4 regions of the Streptomyces sp. NPDC028289 genome follow, and region 1 is predicted to be linked to each of the others. Evidence: riboswitches for the same ligand, from Rfam matches in the RefSeq annotation. Region 1 holds a riboswitch; each other region holds the start of a gene.
The links. A riboswitch is a leader RNA that binds a small molecule or an ion and turns the genes downstream of it on or off. The one in region 1 is predicted to bind S-adenosylmethionine.
Positions count from the first base shown of each region.

Region 2: linked by a shared signal. The riboswitch ahead of thrC (threonine synthase) and the one ahead of ACZ4UV_RS31610 (ABC transporter substrate-binding protein) in region 1 are both predicted to bind S-adenosylmethionine.
Region 3: linked by a shared signal. The riboswitch ahead of ACZ4UV_RS01965 (aminotransferase class V-fold PLP-dependent enzyme) and the one ahead of ACZ4UV_RS31610 (ABC transporter substrate-binding protein) in region 1 are both predicted to bind S-adenosylmethionine.
Region 4: linked by a shared signal. The riboswitch ahead of ACZ4UV_RS38285 (amino acid ABC transporter permease) and the one ahead of ACZ4UV_RS31610 (ABC transporter substrate-binding protein) in region 1 are both predicted to bind S-adenosylmethionine.

Region 1 covers NZ_JBVHTI010000006.1:516,306-520,491, forward strand. Annotated here, with positions in the region: gene ACZ4UV_RS31605 (ABC transporter permease) at 1-34, opposite strand, end outside; gene ACZ4UV_RS31610 (ABC transporter substrate-binding protein) at 31-1,680, opposite strand; SAM riboswitch class IV at 1,933-2,042, opposite strand; gene ACZ4UV_RS31615 (isopenicillin N synthase family dioxygenase) at 2,372-3,400, shown strand; gene ACZ4UV_RS31620 (O-acetylhomoserine aminocarboxypropyltransferase/cysteine synthase family protein) at 3,397-4,186, shown strand, end outside.
Region 2 covers NZ_JBVHTI010000007.1:176,431-180,616, forward strand. Annotated here, with positions in the region: gene ACZ4UV_RS33955 (alpha,alpha-trehalose-phosphate synthase (UDP-forming)) at 1-106, opposite strand, end outside; gene ACZ4UV_RS33960 (glucosyl-3-phosphoglycerate synthase) at 201-1,145, opposite strand; SAM riboswitch class I at 1,303-1,464, shown strand; gene thrC (threonine synthase) at 1,483-2,766, shown strand; gene ACZ4UV_RS33970 (ubiquitin-like small modifier protein 1) at 2,810-3,085, shown strand; gene ACZ4UV_RS33975 (cold-shock protein) at 3,554-3,760, shown strand; gene groL (chaperonin GroEL) at 4,083-4,186, shown strand, end outside.
Region 3 covers NZ_JBVHTI010000001.1:424,450-428,635, reverse strand. Annotated here, with positions in the region: gene qcrB (cytochrome bc1 complex cytochrome b subunit) at 1-141, shown strand, start outside; gene trpD (anthranilate phosphoribosyltransferase) at 307-1,371, shown strand; SAM riboswitch class IV at 1,591-1,707, shown strand; gene ACZ4UV_RS01965 (aminotransferase class V-fold PLP-dependent enzyme) at 1,868-3,229, shown strand; gene ACZ4UV_RS01960 (Lrp/AsnC family transcriptional regulator) at 3,406-3,687, opposite strand; gene ACZ4UV_RS01955 (rhomboid family intramembrane serine protease) at 3,684-4,186, opposite strand, start outside.
Region 4 covers NZ_JBVHTI010000008.1:371,081-375,266, forward strand. Annotated here, with positions in the region: gene ACZ4UV_RS38270 (hypothetical protein) at 1-70, opposite strand, end outside; gene ACZ4UV_RS38275 (hypothetical protein) at 231-362, shown strand; gene ACZ4UV_RS38280 (glutathione S-transferase C-terminal domain-containing protein) at 490-1,362, shown strand; SAM riboswitch class IV at 1,440-1,563, shown strand; gene ACZ4UV_RS38285 (amino acid ABC transporter permease) at 1,952-2,935, shown strand; gene ACZ4UV_RS38290 (amino acid ABC transporter ATP-binding protein) at 2,932-3,720, shown strand; gene ACZ4UV_RS38295 (ABC transporter substrate-binding protein) at 3,788-4,186, shown strand, end outside.

The DNA.
Region 1 (4,186 bases):
CGGCGCCGGGGGGCTCCTGCGTCAGCGTGCTCACTTCTTCGAGAGCCCAGCCCAGCGGAACTGGTACGTCGCGTCCAGCTCGGCCGGCACCCCGCTGACGTCGCTGCGGGTGACGATGGCGGTGGACCCCTGGAGCAGCGGCAGCAACGGCACCTGCGCGGCTGCTCGGTCCTGCGCCTGCTTCAGCAGCTCGGTCCGCTTCGCCGCGTCCGTCTCGGTCTCCTCCTTCGTGATGAGCGCGCGCACGGTGGAGTCGTCGTAGCCGTTGGCGACCCAGCTGTTCGCCGAGTAGAAGGGCGAGAGGTAGTTGTCGGCGTCGAGGTAGTCGGCGTACCAGCCGAGCTGGTAGAGCGGGTAGAGGTGCTTGACGCGGTCCTTGCCGTACTGGGTCCACTCGGTGGACTGCAGGTTCACCTTGAACAGCCCGGTGGCCTCCAGCTGGGACTTGACCAGCGCGTACTCGTCGGCCGACGACGAGCCGTAGTGGTCGCTGTTGTACTGGAGACTGAGCGTCACCGGGGTGCTCACCTTCGCCGCCTTCAGCCGGGCCGCCGCGGCTGCCCTGCCGGGGCCGCCGTTCTTGTCGCCGTAGAGCGACTTGAAGGAGGGGGTGGCGCCGGTGAGGCCGTCCGGGACGGAGCTGTAGAGCGGCTGGTACGTGTCCTTGTAGACCTGCTGGGCGAGTTGGGACCGGTCGACGGAGTCCGCGACCGCCTGCCGAACGGCGAGCGCCTTGTTCGCGTCGGCGTTCTTGGTCTTGGTGCCGTAGGGCTGGGTGGCGAGGTCGAAGACGATGTAGCGGATGCCGTTGCCGGAGCCGGTGTGGACCTTGACCCCCTTCTGCTTGCCGAGGTCGTCCAGGTCGGCGGTGGTGAGCGTGCGGTAGACAGCGTCGATGGTGCCCTGCTGGACGTCGAGCTTCAGATTGCCGGCGTCCGTGTAGTACTTCAGCTGGACGTTCTTGGTCTTCGGCGTGCCCAGTTGCCCCTGGTATGCCGCGTTGGCGGTGAAGGACACCAGTGAGTTCTTGTCGTAGCTCCTGATGCCGTACGGCCCGTTCCACGGCTTGGCCGCGACGATCGACCTGTCGTCGTGGATCTTGTCGGCGGGGAACACCTGCTCGTCCACGATGTAGCCGGCGGCCGTGGAGAGCACCTGCGGGAACAGCGTGTCGTTGGCCGACTTGAGGGTGAAGACCACCGTGGTCGGGTCCGGGGCGGCGACCGAGGCGAGGTTGTACAGCAGCGACGACGGGCCGTTCTCGTCGGCGATCTTCAGGTCCCGGTCGAAGCTGAACTTGACGTCCGAGGAAGTGAGTTCGTGGCCGTTGGCGAACTTCAGACCCTTCTTGAGCGTGACCGTGTACTCCTTGGGCCCGGTCAGCCTGATGCCGGTGGCCAGGTCGGGGGAGACGTCCGCCGAACCGTTCTTCTGGCTGAGCAGGGTCGCGTAGACCTCGCTCTCGACGGTGCCGGAGCCCGCGTCCCACGCACCGGCCGGATCGAGGCTGGTGACCTGGTCGGTCGTACCGACGGTGATCGACGAACCGGAGCTCGCGGTGCTGCCGTCCTTGCTGCTGGTGCACCCGGTCAGGGCCACCAGGAACGCGATGCCGAGGAATGTCGCACCGAGGCCGGAGCGAAGGGGTCTGTACGGCGTCGGGCCGCTGTGGAGTGCCATCAGGTGTCTCTGCTTCCGCGTCGAGGGTGCGTGAACCAGCCCTGGCAAAGGGCTGTGCCACGGCGTGCAACATCACGTGGAAAAAAGGGGAGTTACACCGACGGGCGGTTGTGCTGCCGGCCGGCGGAGGGCGGGATCAGCCCTGACACAGACAGCTGGACACCAGCAGCAGGTCGACATGGAGACGGGAGCACAGCATCAGGGCTCTCGCCATGCCGTCCTCCCGGGTTCTGGCCCGCCTCGGGGCCGATGTGAGCGCACTTGCAGAAAGAAGAGATCCGCCGAGCCTTCACCTGGGGCACCCCACTGCGTCGAGGGTTGCCGTCCGGCCAGCCAGGGCTTGATCGCCGGAACTCGTAGCTCGCGCTCACCGTAGATCGGCTGTTCTGCCGGCGTCAACACCGCCCCGGAACGCCCGGACCCGGCGGAACGCATGGTGGACGCATCCATCCCGGGTGTGCTTTCATCCGGCCATGGAGACCACTGGCCCGGCACACACGGTGCTGCTCGACCCGTTCTGGGTGAGCCGCCGCGCCGACCAGTTCGACCAGGTCTGTTGCTGACCGCCGTCTCACGGCCCGCGACCGCGTTCCTCTCTTCCTGTCTGCTCTTCCCCGCCGCCCTCGACCAGCCCGTATCCCGGGCCGGGCCGTGAGGCACGGTCGGCCGTCGTCGCCGCGAAGGAACTCCCATGGCACAACTCACAGCCCTGCCCGTCATCGACATCTCCCGCTTCCGCGCCCCCGGTACGGACCGGGCCGCCTTTCTCGCCGAACTCCGGTCCGCGGCCCATGAGGTGGGCTTCTTCTACGTCACCGGGCACGGTGTCCCCGCAGCCCTCCGAGACGAGGCGCTGACCGCGGCACGCGCCTTCTTCGCCCTGCCCGAGCAGCAGCGGCTGGAGATCGAGAACCTCAACTCGCCCCAGTTCCGCGGCTATACGCGCACCGGGACCGAGTACACGGCGGGCAGCGCCGACTGGCGGGAGCAGATCGACATCGGCCCGGAGCGCGCGGCGCTGGACACCGGCCCGGACGACCCCGACTACCTGCGCCTGATCGGTCCGAACCAGTGGCCGTCCGCGCTGCCGGAGCTGAAGGACATCGTGCTGCGCTGGCAGGCGGAGGCGCTGCGGGTCAGCCGGGAGGTGCTGCGCGCCCTCGCCGCCGCGCTCGGACAGGACGAGGGCTACTTCGACCAGTGGTTCGACGACGAAGCGGCCGTCCACGTGAAGATCGTGCACTATCCGCCGCGCGTGGCCCAGGACGCCGACCAAGGGGTGGGCGCGCACAAGGACTACGGCTACCTGGCCCTGCTCCAGCAGGACGACGTCGGCGGACTCCAGGTGCAGCGGGAGGACGGCGGCTGGATCGACGTGGTGCCGGTGCCCGACGCCTTCGTGTTCAACATCGGCGAGATGCTGGAGATCGCCACCCAGGGCTATCTCAAAGCCACTCGGCATCGGGTCGTCAGCCCGCAGCCGGGCGTCGACCGCTACTCGATCCCCTTCTTCCTCGGCCCGCGCCTCGACGCGGTCGTCAAACCGCTGGAACTCCCGGCCGAACTGGCCGCGCTGAGCCGGGGCGTCACCGACGACCCGGACAACCCGCTGCTCGCGGCCTTCGGGGAGAACGCGGTTGTCGGCTGGCTCCGCTCGCATCCGCGGGTCGCCGAACGCTGGTGGTCCGACGTCCTCGCCAGGCAGAAGGGCGACCGATGAGCAGCGCGGACTGGGCCTTCGAGACCCGGCAGGTTCACGCCGGCGCGGTCCCCGACCCGGCCACCGGCGCTCGGGCCGTACCGATCCACGCGACCGCCGGTTATGTCTTCCGGGACACCGGGCACGCCGCCGCGGCCTTCGAACTGGCCGATCTCGCCACCCACGCCTACACCCGGCTGTCGAACCCGACCTCCGCGGTGGTGGAGGAGCGGATCGCCGCCCTGGAGGGCGGTGCGGCGGCGGTCGCCGTGGCCAGCGGCCAGGCCGCGACCAGCCTCGCCCTGCTCAACCTGGCCCGCGCGGGCGACCACATCGTCGCCTCGTCGTCCCTGTACGGCGGCACCCGCACCCTCCTCGAGCACACCTTCGCCGACTTCGGGATCGCCGTCACCTTCGTCGACGACCCGGACGACCTGGCCGCCTGGTACACGGCCGTACGGCCCACCACCAAGGCGTTCTTCGGCGAGGCCCTCGGCAACCCGCGCGGCAACGTCCTCGACACCGAGGCCGTCGCCCGCATCGCCCACGAGGCCGGTGTCCCCCTGGTCGTCGACAACACCGTCCTCACCCCCTACCTGCTGCGGCCCCTCGAACACGGCGCCGACATCGTCGTGCACTCCACCACCAAGTTCCTCTCCGGCCACGGCACCGGCATCGGCGGGGTCGTCGTGGACAGCGGGCGCTTCGACTTCGGCGCGGATCCCGGCCGGTGGCCCGGGCTGACCGGCCCCGACCCGACGTACAACGGCTTGTCCTTCTGGGACTCCTTCGCGGAGCTGGGGCTGG
Region 2 (4,186 bases), on a different contig from region 1:
CGCCGCCGCCCCGTTTGGCGTGCAGCGAACCGTCTTCGCGCAGCTCGTACGAGACCGGGCCGCGGTTCGAGGCGACCAGCACCTCGGCACCGCCGGTGGAAGCCATGGGGGAAGACATACGCCACAACCTAGCCCGGCCCGTAAACGCTCAAACGTACGGCCGCGCCCGACGCGCCGCCGTATACGGCCGTACGGCGAAGTCACGCCACCTTGCGCTCGGCGTACTCCGTGATCTCCACCATCGGCGGCCGTTCCTCCGTGTCCACCGAGTACGTGCGCGGTTCGAAGCCGTCCTCGCCCCGTTCGAACTGGGTGAGGGAGGGGCGGATCAGGTGGCCGCGGGCCAGCCGGAGCTGGGCCGTGCGGTAGATCGCGGCGGACATCCGGCCGAGGGCCTGGCCGTCCTGGTGGCGGTGCTTGCGGACGCCGACGTCGACCTGGGCGAGGGCGTCGAGGCCGACCAGGTGCAGGGCGTCGACCAGCATGCCCAGCTCCACGCCGTAGCCGACCGGGAAGGGGAGCTGTTCCAGCAGCGAGCGGCGGGCCGCGTACTCGCCGCCGAGCGGCTGGACGAAGCCGGCCAGCTGGGGCCAGTGCATGTTCAGCAGCGGACGGGCCATCAGCTCGGTGACCCGGCCGCCCTGTCCGGCGGCGCCGCCGAGCGGGCGGTCGTACATCGCCTTGACCAGGTCCACGTCCGGGTCGGTGAGGAGCGGGCCGACGATGCCGGTGACGAAGTCGGAGGAGAACTCCCGCAGGTCGGCGTCGACGAAGCAGACGATGTCCCCGGTGGTGACCAGGAGGGAGCGCCAGAGGACCTCGCCCTTGCCGGGTACGGCGGGGATGCGGGGCAGGATCGCGTCGCGGTGCACGACGCGGGCGCCGGCCGCCGCGGCGACGGCCGCCGTGCGGTCGGTGGAGCCGGAGTCGACGACCACGATCTCGTCGACGAGCGGCACCTGCTGCATGAGGTCGTGGCGGATGATCGCGACGATGTCGCCGACGGTCTCCTCCTCGTTGAGCGCGGGCAGCACGACGCTGACCGTCTGCCCGGAGGACCGTTTGGCGGCCATGATCCGGTGCAGCGGACGATCGGATACGGACCAGGAGCGGGTGGCCAGCCAGCGCTCGACTTCTTCCAGCACGGTCAGCGGCTCCTCACTGTCACGGCCACACGACGACGTGTGATCCATCTCGCGTTACGGACGACTCTCTCAACTGTCCTGGCCTTCGGTTACAGTCTTGAACAACGCCGATGACCATCGCATGTCCTGGGGTCACCCGGCGTCGACAACCGCATACCGCTCATCCAGAGGGGCAGAGGGATACGGCCCGTTGAAGCCCCGGCAACCCTCCAGTCGGTTCTCGTAGATCGCCGATCAGTGTCGATCGTCCGCGAGGCTCCCGACTAGGGAAGGTGCCAAATCCGTCTCACGGCGAGATGCGTCGTGAGGAAGATGAGGAGAAAGGGCCTCGCCTCACATGGCTGTGCAGACTGTTGCAAGCACCACGGATTCCACCGTCGACCTCGGCCCCGCCGCAGCCCTCAGCTGCCGCGAGTGCGGTCACCGCGTGCCGCTCGGCCCGGTGTTCGCCTGCGAGGAGTGTTTCGGCCCGCTGGAGATCGCGTACGACTTCTCGGCGTACGACACCGAGGAGCTGCGGAAGCGGATCGAAGCGGGTCCCGCGAACATCTGGCGCTACGCGCCACTGCTGCCCGTCCCCGCGGACGTGGCGACCAAGCCGAACATCAACCCCGGCTGGACCAAGCTCGTCAAGGCCGACAACCTGGCCCGTGAGCTCGGGGTGACCGGCGGGCTGTACGTGAAGGACGACTCCGGCAACCCGACGCACTCCTTCAAGGACCGCGTCGTCGCCCAGGCCGTCGAGGCCGCCCGCGCCTTCGGCTACACCACCCTCTCCTGCTCCTCCACCGGCAACCTGGCCGGCGCGGTCGGCGCCGCCGCCGCCCGGGCCGGCTTCCGCTCCTGCGTGTTCATCCCGCACGACCTGGAGCAGGGCAAGGTCGTCATGGCCGCGATCTACGGTGGCGAGCTCGTCGGCATCGAGGGCAACTACGACGACGTGAACCGTTTCTGCTCCGAGCTGATCGGCGACTCGGCCGGCGAGGGCTGGGGCTTCGTCAACGTCAACCTGCGGCCGTACTACGCGGAGGGCTCCAAGACCCTGGCGTACGAGATCTGCGAGCAGCTCGGCTGGGAGATCCCGGACCAGCTGGTCATCCCGATCGCCTCCGGCTCGCAGCTCACGAAGATCGACAAGGGTCTGCAGGAGCTGATCAAGCTCGGGCTCGTCGAGGACAAGCCGTACAAGATCTTCGGTGCCCAGGCCGAGGGGTGCTCGCCGGTGTCGGTGGCCTACAAGGAGGGCCACGACGTGGTCCGCCCGCAGAAGCCGAACACCATCGCCAAGTCCCTCGCCATCGGCAACCCGGCCGACGGGCCGTACGTCCTCGACATCGCGCGGCGCACCGGCGGCGCGGTGGAGGACGTCACCGACGAGCAGGTCGTCGACGCCATCAAGCTGCTCGCGCGGACCGAGGGAATCTTCGCGGAAACCGCCGGCGGGGTGACGGTTGGAGTCACCAAAAAGCTCATTGAGAATGGGTTGATTGATCCGGCGAAGTCGGTCGTTGTACTCAACACCGGTGATGGGCTGAAGACGCTGGACGCAGTGGCGGGGACTGGACTCACCGCGACCATTCGCCCGAATCTGGAGTCTTTCCGCGAGGCCGGGCTCGCCTGAGTCCCCCGAGAAATAGGGCGTTGCCCAGACCGGAGGTAAAAACGTGAGCGTCACCGTTCGCATCCCCACCATCCTGCGCACCTACACCGGTGGTCAGGCCGAAGTCGCCGCCGAGGGCGCCACTCTCGGCGAGGTCATCTCGGACCTGGAGAAGAACCACACCGGGATCTCCGCGCGGGTTCTCGACGACCAGGGCAAGCTGCGCCGGTTCGTCAACGTGTACGTCAACGACGACGACGTCCGCTTCGAGCAGGGCCTGGAGACCGCCACCCCGGACGGGGCCGGCGTCTCCATCATCCCGGCCGTCGCGGGCGGCTGACCTGCCGACCTGCTTGACAGGCTGATCGAATGACCGAACATTACCTTCGGTAACGCCGATCACCGACTGTTCATCTGATTGCCCCCTCCGTGAGAGAAGCGGAGGGGGCAATTCTGTGTGGTTGAGCGCGGTACAGTTGGGGAAAGCGGTCCCGATCTCCAGGTCGGGAGCCCTGTATTCGATACCGCGAGCCCGACAAGAAGTAGCCAAAGTGTGCGGGTTATATGCGGCTTTTGTGGCCTTTACGGGGCCCGACTTGCCCTGAATTCGGCCGAATTCTTGCTACATTCCGGACCCCTTCCGTCCAGAATTCTCGTCCGATTGACCTGTTGCAGACGGCAGTTGGACAGATACATTCAGCCGCGGTCGACGCGTTCCGGCGCACGCCCCCAACCAATGGGGGGTGAGGTCTGACCCGGATCCGCGAAGTGTGGATCTGTGCAAGGGCCAGTAATAGGGGAGTTAGGCATGGCTCAGGGCACCGTCAAGTGGTTCAACGCGGAGAAGGGGTACGGCTTCATCGCGGTCGACGGTGGTGCGGATGTTTTCGTCCACTACAGCGCGATTCAGATGGACGGCTACCGCACCCTGGAAGAGGGTCAGCGGGTCGATTTCGAGATCTCGCAGGGCCAGAAGGGGCCGCAGGCGGACATGGTCCGGCTGGCGACCGGCTGAAGCACGCGCCGACTGACAGCGACGTTCTTCTGTACTTCTTCGAAGGGCTCGTGCCTCCCGGGGCACGGGCCCTTCGGCATGCCCGGCGCATGCCCGCAAGGGCCTGACTCCGGGGGCCGATCCCCGGGAGGCGCTTGCACTCGGCATGGGCGAGTGCTAATCATTGGCGTTAGCACTCTGAAGGTGAGAGTGACAACGAAGGACCGGGTCGGTGAGGCCCGCAGGCCGGGTGGGGCAAGGAACCCACGGGTCGGCGAGCCGTCCGTCGCGGGCGCGGGCGCGGTCCGAAGACTCACCCCCAGTCCTGGAGGGACCACTTCACATGGCCAAGATCATCGCGTTCGACGAGGAGGCGCGGCGCGGCCTTGAGCGCGGTATGAACCAGCTCGCCGACGCCGTCAAGGTCACCCTCGGCCCCAAGGGCCG
Region 3 (4,186 bases), on a different contig from region 1:
AACGGTGTCGAGCGCAAGATCAAGGGCTCCGAGAAGCTCCGCGCCAAGCTGAGCAACGCCTACTACGGCGAGGACAACCAGATCCCGAAGCCGACTGTCGAGGAGTACAAGGAGATCACGAGCGGCCACGGCCACCACTGATCGACCGCGTCGCCACGCCACGGTCGAAGGGCCCCCGTCCGGATGGGCCCCCGGTCCGAGTTTGTTCGAGGACTAGGGGAGGACGGGGGCCTTTGCCGTGCCCGGAGCTGGATAGGGTAGGCCCTGAAACCGGCTATTTCCCTTACGACGATCAGGAGCGGCCTCATGAGCGCTGTGACCCCCGCTGGAGGCGACACCGCGGCGGGCCGTTCCTGGCCCGAGGTACTGAACGCGCTGCTGTACGGCCAGGACCAGAGCGCCGACGCGACGGCCTGGGCGATGGACCAGATCATGCGCGGCCAGGCCACCGACGCCCAGATCGCCGGCTTCGTCGTCGCCCTGCGGGCCAAGGGCGAGACCGTCGAGGAGATCAACGGGCTCGTCCGCACGATGTACGAGCACGCCAACGTCATCGAGGTGCCGGGCCGCACCGTCGACATCGTCGGCACCGGGGGCGACGGCGCGAAGACGGTGAACATCTCCACGATGTCGGCGCTCGTGGTGGCCGGCACCGGCGCGAAGGTCGTCAAGCACGGCAACCGTGCGGCCTCCTCCGCGTCCGGGGCCTCCGACGTCCTGGAGAAGCTCGGCGTCAACCTCGACCTGACCCCGCAGCGGGTCGCCGAGGTCGCCGAGGAGGCCGGCATCACCTTCTGCTTCGCCATCAAGTTCCACCCGGCGCTGCGCCACGCGGGCGCCGCCCGCGGCCAGCTGGGCATCCGCACGGTCTTCAACATCCTCGGCCCGCTGACCAACCCCGCACGGGTGCGGGCCCAGGCGGTCGGTGTCGCGGATCCCCGCATGGCCCCCGTCGTCGCGGGGGTCTTCGCCGAACGCGGCCACTCCTCCCTCGTCTTCCGCGGCGACGACGGCCTCGACGAACTGACGACGACCGCCACGTCCCGCGTCTGGACCGTCCGGGACGGCAAGGTCACGGAGGAGACCTTCGACCCCCGTGACGTCGGCATCGACCTGGTCCCCGTGGAGGCGCTGCGGGGCGGTGACCCGTCGTACAACGCGGAGGTCGCCCGCCGCCTCCTGGACGGCGAGCAGGGCCCGGTACGGGACGCGGTGCTGCTGAACTCGGCGGCGGCGCTGGTGGCCCTGGACCCGGGCACGGGGTCGCTGGCAGAGCAACTCCGCGCCGGCATGGACAAGGCGGCGCACTCGATCGACTCGGGTGCGGCCAAGCAGGTCCTGGAGCGCTGGGCGGCGGCGACACACAAGTAGGGCGCCGGTCCAGGGGGCTGGGGTGGGCCCGGCACCGCCGGGCTCCACCGTCGTGGCCGACGGCCGTTGCGGACCGGCGTACACCTGCTTCTCCGCCGCAACGGTGCGCAACCACATACGGCCTCTGCGGCGGTGCCGAACTGTCCGCAGCCCTCGCTCCGTCCCGTCATGCGGACTGAAGTTGCGCGACTGCGATCACTTCCCCTACGTTTCTTTCCAGGTCATGAGTGACAGTCATGAGGCCCCGGCCGACTGTCCGGCAACCCTCCGTCCGTGGCGGGGTGCCCCGGGTGAAGACCAGGCCGTGGGCAGCGAGGTTCACGGCAAGCGCGGACCCCTCGAACCACCAGGGGTCCTGGTCGTCGAGGAGCCTTCCGTGAGCAAGCGAATGCGATAGGGCCGCAGAGCCCCGCCTCCGCACACCCTTTTCCCCTGCCGCTGCTTGAGCGCATCCGCTCGCACGGCGGATCTCACCTGCTCACACGGGAGTTCACCCATGTCCGTCTCCACCGCTGCCTCCGCCCAGTCCGTTTGTGCCCCCCTGCCCGTTCTGGGCCGTGATGTCACCGTCCCGCTCGTCACCGGCGGCGAGGTCACCTATGCCGCCCTCGACTACGCGGCCAGCGCCCCCGCCCTGCAGCGGGTCTGGGACGACGTGGCGGCGTACGCGCCCTACTACGGCAGTGTCCACCGCGGCGCCGGCTACCTCTCCCAGCTCTCCACGGACCTCTTCGAGAACGCCCGCCGGACCGTCGCCGAGTTCCTCGACTGCCGCCCCGACGACCAGCTGGTCTTCACCCGCTCGACGACGGACTCCCTTAACCTCCTGGCCCGTGCCCTCCCCGCCGACTGCCAGGTCTTCGTCTTCGAGACCGAGCACCACGCCTCCCTGCTGCCGTGGCAGGACGCCCGTGTCACCTACCTCGACGCGCCCCGCACCCCGCGCCAGGCCGTCGAGACCCTGGAACGCGCCCTCGCCGACCGCGACCCCTACGGTCCGGCCCTGGTCTGCGTGACCGGCGCGTCCAACGTCACCGGCGAGCTGTGGCCCGTACGGGAGCTCGCGGCCGCCGCGCACGCGCACGGCGCCCGGATCGTCCTGGACGCCGCCCAGCTGGCCCCGCACCACCCCGTCTCGGTTCGGGACCTGGGCGTCGACTGGGTCGCCTTCTCCGGCCACAAGCTGTACGCCCCCTTCGGCTCCGGCGTCCTGGCCGGCCGCGCCGACTGGCTGCAGGCCGCCGAGCCGTACCTCGCGGGCGGCGGCGCCAGCCGCAAGGTCACCCGGCGCGAGGACGGGGGAGTGGCCGTGGAGTGGCACGAGAGCGCCGCGCGGCACGAGGCCGGGTCGCCCAACGTCATCGGCGCCTACTCCATCGCCGCCGCCTGCAAGGCGCTCACCGAGGCCGGCTTCGACACGCTGGTCGCCCGCGAGCAGCACCTGATCGAGAAGGTGCGGGCGGGCCTGGCCGGGGTACCCGAGGTCCGGGTCCTCTCCCTCTTCGGCGACGACGCCCCCCGCGTCGGCGTGATCAGCTTCGTGGTGGACGGCTGGAACAGCTCCCACTTCGCCGCCGCGCTCTCCGCCGAGTACGGCATCGGCGTCCGCGACGGCCTCTTCTGCGCCCACCCGCTGGTCAGGACCCTGCTGGGCTCCGACCCGCAGGCCCAGGGCGAGTGCGGGGCGCCGGAGGCGGCACCGGGCGAGAAGTCCCTCAACGCGATCCGGGTGAGCTTCGGGGCGGGGACGCCGGACGAGCACGTGGAGCGCTTCGTGACGGCGGTACGGGAACTTGTGACCGACGGTGCGAAGTGGTCGTACCGCACGGAAGAGGGCCGCTGCGTCCCGGCGGTGTGATCAGCGCCCCGCCAGGGGCGCGGGGAACCGCGCGCTCAGCCCCCACCGGCCGGCAGCCGGGCACGAAGCGCCGTGGCCCCCCGCGGGTCCGTCGTGGCTGGTCGCGCAGTTCCTCCCCCAGCCTTCGGCCGGGGGTACCCCCAGCGCCCCTTACGGGGCGCTGCAGTCGGCGGCGCTCAGCTGTCCAGGCCGATCGCGAACGCCGCCTCCAGGTCGTGCTGGGAGTACGTGCGGAACGCGACGTGCGTGTCCGTGGCCTCCACGCCGGGGATCTTGCTGATGGAGCCGGGGATGACCTCGGCCAGATCCTCGTGCTGCTGGACCCGGACCATGGCGATGAGGTCGTACGTGCCGGTGACGGAGAAGACCTCGCTGACGCTGTCCAGCGCGGCGATCCGTTCCGCGATCTCGGGGATCCGGTCCACGCTGGTCTTGATGAGGACGATCGCGGTGATCACGGCTGGTTCTCTCCCTCGGGTGCCGGAGCTGGGGCGACCTTCACTTTAGTCGCCCGCCCGTCGCCCGCCACCGCCCTTCCAAGGCCGCGCTTCGCGCCCTTCTTTTTTCTGTACCGCACCCACGCGTAGCCGAACCCGAGTCCGAAGCCGACCAGGTGGGCGAGGTAGGCCACGCCGGGGCCGGAGGGGGCCTGGTTCAGGGCCAGCCACTGGAGGGCCGCCCAGAAGGGGAGGACCACCCAGGCCGGGAAGCGGAGCGGGAGGAAGAAGAGGAAGGGGAGGAGACTGGTCACGCGGGCGCTGGGGAACAGGTACAGGAACGCTCCGAGGACCGCCGAGATCGCCCCGGACGCGCCCACCAGCGACTGCTGGGACGTGGCGTTGGCGGCCGCGTAGCCGAGCAGCGCGAGATAGCCGCAGCCGACGTAGAAGAGAGTGAACTCCACGCGGCCCATCCGTTCCTCGGTCATCGCCCCGAAGACGAAGAGGAAGAGCATGT
Region 4 (4,186 bases), on a different contig from region 1:
GCCCGCAGCGGAACGCGAAGGTCTCGGGCACGGCGCCGGGCACCGGCCCGGGACCCGGGGGCTCGGTCATCGGCTCCGGCTCCTGTCACTCGGCCTCCGCCACCAGCGCACCGCCCCTCCCGGCCGACGGCAAGTCGGGGCCGGGTGTCCCAGGCGTGGACGCCCCCTTGACGCCGGACGGAGGCCGATCGACACTCCAGGTGGGAATCCTAGTGAAAAGGTAGGGAAAGATGGGTCGCCTGCGCACGCTCACCGGCAGACAGCGCCGTGAGAGCCCCGCGTCCTGGACGGCCCCTCTGCTCACCTCCCGCCGCCACATCGACCTGCTGCGGATGTGCGGCGCCACCGGCCGCAGAAGCTGAGCGCCCGGTCCCGGCCGTACGAGCCGGGCGCCCGTCCGCCGGGACCCGCCACGGCTCACCGACAACCCACCGACGAACGCTTCCGCCGCGCGTACGTCCGCGCGCCCGCCCGCCCCCGGGGAGACGCATGTCCATCGCTCCACTCGCCGCCCTGCCGTCCGTCCGCACCGCCCCCGCCTTCCGGGGCCGTATCGGCCGCGACGCGCGCAGCGGCCACTACGCCGTGCCGCGCCGCTACCGGCTGCACCTGTCCACCGCCTGTCCCGACGGCCTCCGGATCGCCGTCGGGCACAGCCTGCTGGCCCTGGACGACTGTTGTCCGGTCACCTTCCTGCCCGCCGTCCCGGACTGTCCCGACGGCAGCCACGCGGTGCTGCGCCCGCTGTACGAGGCCAGCGCGCACCGCTACTCGGGGCCGGCCCTCGCGCCGGTGTTCAGCGACGGGTGGTCCGGAAGGATCGTCAGCACCCACAGCCGGGACATCCTGCGCGACCTGGACCAGCACTTCGGCGACGGCGTCGCCCGGCTCTACCCGTGCGGTGCCGAGGCCGAGATCGAGGCCGTCGAGCGGCTGTGCGCCGAGGACATCGAACAGGCCGCCCAGCGCGCCGGCCGCGAGGGCGGTGACCCGGAGGCGCTGGAACTGCTGCTCGCCACCCTGGACGCGCTGGAGCGCCGGCTGACCGGGGTGGAGTTCCTGGTCGGCGGGCAACTCACCGCCGCCGACATCGAGTTGTGGGTGACCCTGGTGCAACTCGACACCGTGCACCGCAACCACCTGGACGCCGCCGCCGTGCACGCCATCGCAGGCCACCCGGCGCTGTGGGCCTACGCCCGCCGGCTGGCCGCCCACCCGGCCTTCGGCACCCACCTCGACCTCGACGGCATCGCCCGCCGCCACCACGGCCGTTGCCAGGGCCTGGAAGCCGCCGGCGCGGCCGTCCAGATCCTGGACTGGGCGGGCCACGCGGCGGACGCACCCCGCGGTCCGCGCAGGTGAGAGCGGCCCGAACCGTTTCGCCAGTCGGACAGGCGTTGACATTCGTTCGGGCAACTGCGTTACTTACGGACCAGAACGGTCATGAGCGTCAGCGTCAAGCCCTGGCTTGCTGACCGGCAACCCTCGCACCGCGGTGGGGTGCCCCAGGTGACGACCGGACCGACGACGTTTCGGCAAGCGACGATTCGGTAAGCGCGAGTGCCCCTCGGGGCCGGCACGACAGTGACAGGTGACGGACATGTACGCAGCTCCCAGGACGGCCCAGCGCCGCGCCGAGGGCTGCGTACGCCCGTACCCGAGCCCCCTCGTCGCCGACCGCGCCGTCGACCTGCTCCGTGTCAACAGCGCCCTGTGTAGCGCGTGTACCGCCCCGGGCTGTGCCCGCTGTCGGGTCTGACCAGGCTTTTCCGCCGGTTCCCCGCAGCTTCGCACCCCAGCGTCCCCGTCGAAACACCGGCCGTCCGGTGTGCCGCCGTCCGCCCAGCCCTCGTGCCCGCGCGCCCCCGCGCACCGAACCGTGCCCGAACACGGCCCGGTGCGCGGCCCCCGCCGTGGGACACGTGGGTGTCCGACTCCGCCGGAGCCCGCCATGAGTGAACCCCCAGGCGCCACGATCGCCGCCCCCGAGGCACCGCCCGCTGCCGATGAGCCGTCAAAACCCCTCTCCGCACAGCGTGTTCTGCCGCTGCGCAGGCCGGGACGGTGGATCGCCACCGCCGTCGTCCTGGTCCTGGCCGCCCAGTTCGTGCACGGACTGGTGTCCAACCCCTTCTACCAGTGGGGCCGTTTCGGCTACTGGTTCCTACGGCCGAACATCCTCGACGGGCTGCTCATCACCCTCGAAGTCACCGCCTACAGCGCGGTGCTGGGCCTCCTCGGCGGCATCCTGCTCGCCCTGGCCCGGCTGTCGAAGAGCCCGGTGCTGCGCGCCGTCAGCTGGACCTACGTGTGGGCCCTGCGCTCCATCCCGCTCATCGTGGTCCTGCTCTTCCTCTACAACTTCAGCGCCCTCTACAAGACGCTGAGTCTCGGCGTCCCCTTCGGGCCGGCCTTCTTCTCCTTCGACGAGTCGAAGCTCGCCACCGACATGGTGATCGCCGTGCTCGGCCTCAGTCTCAACGAGGCGGCCTACGCGGCCGAGGTGGTGCGCGGCGGCATCCTCTCCGTGGACCAGGGACAGCACGAGGCGGCCGCCGCACTCGGCCTGCCGAAGGGCTACCAGTTCCGGAAGATCGTCTTCCCGCAGGCGCTGCGCTCGATCATCCCGAACTACGTCAACCAGCTGATCGGCCTGATCAAGGGCACCTCGCTGGTCTTCTACGTCTCGCTGCTCGACCTGTTCGGCTCCGCACAGACCATGGGCTCCACCTACCCCGGCGACATCGTGCCGCTGCTGCTGGTGGTGACCGTCTGGTACCTGATCCTCACGAGCGTGGTCTCCGTGATCCAGTTCTACGTCGAGCGGTACTACGCCCGGGGTGCCGCGCGCACCCTGCCGCCGACGCCCCTGCAGAAACTGCGGGCCGGGCTCGGTGACCTGCGCGCCCGAATCCGCCGGGAGGCCGCCGTATGACCACCACCGACACCCTGGAGACGGCCCCGGCCTCCCTGGAGATCCACGACGTCCACAAGTGGTACGGCGCCCACCGCGTGCTCGACGGCGTCGACCTGACCGTACGGCCCGGCGAGGTCACCGTCATCCTCGGCCCGTCCGGCTCCGGCAAGTCCACTCTCCTCAGGGTCATCAACCACCTGGAGAAGCCCGAGATCGGCCACGTCAGCGTCAACGGCGAGCTGATCGGGGTGAAGCGGCAGGGCGAGCGGCTCAAGGAGCTGAGCGAGCGCGACATCCTGGCCCAGCGCGGCCGGATCGGCTTCGTCTTCCAGAACTTCAACCTCTTCCCGCATCTGACCGTCCTCGACAACGTGGCGGCGGCCCCCGTCGCCACCGGAAAGCTGACCAAGCCCGAGGCGCAGGCGCTGGCCAAGGAACTCCTCGAACGCGTCGGCCTCGGCGAACGGATCGGCGCCTATCCGCGGCAGCTGTCCGGCGGCCAGCAGCAGCGCGTCGCCATCGCCCGCGCGCTCGCCCTGCGTCCCGGTGTGATCCTCTTCGACGAGCCCACCTCGGCCCTGGACCCGGAACTCGTCGGCGAGGTCCTCGCGGTCATCAAGGACCTGGCGACCAGCGGCACCACGCTCGTCATCGTCACCCACGAGATTGGCTTCGCCCGCGAGATCGCCGACCGGGTGGTCTTCATCGACGGCGGCAGGATCGTCGAACAGGGCCCGCCCTCCGAGGTTCTCGACAAGCCGCAGAACGAGCGGACCAGGGACTTTCTGAGCAAGGTCCTCTGACCTCCCACCGCACCCCTCGACTTCCCCCCACGCCACCCTCCATCACCTGCAGCGACAAGGAACGGCCATGTCTACCCACATCACCCGACGCAGCCTGATCAGAGGCATCACCGCGGCCACCGCCGTCGCCTCCCTCGCCACCGGGCTCGCCGCCTGCGGGGGCAACAGCGACGCGGCCACCACCACCGACAGCGCCAAGTCCGGCACGGTCGTCGTCGGCCGGGTCTCCAACGGCGCCGCCACCCAGACCACCATCAAGGTCTCCGAGGTCAAGTCCATCAGCGCCGAGCTGCCCGCCGCCCTCAAGAAGAGCGGCACGCTGGAGATCGGCATCGGCGCCCTGCCCGCCGGGTTCCCGCCGCTGGCGTACGTCGGCGACGACCAGAAGACCCTCACCGGCTCCGAGCCCGACCTCGGCCGGCTGGTCGCCGCGGTCTTCGGACTCAAGGCCGAGGTCAAGAACTCC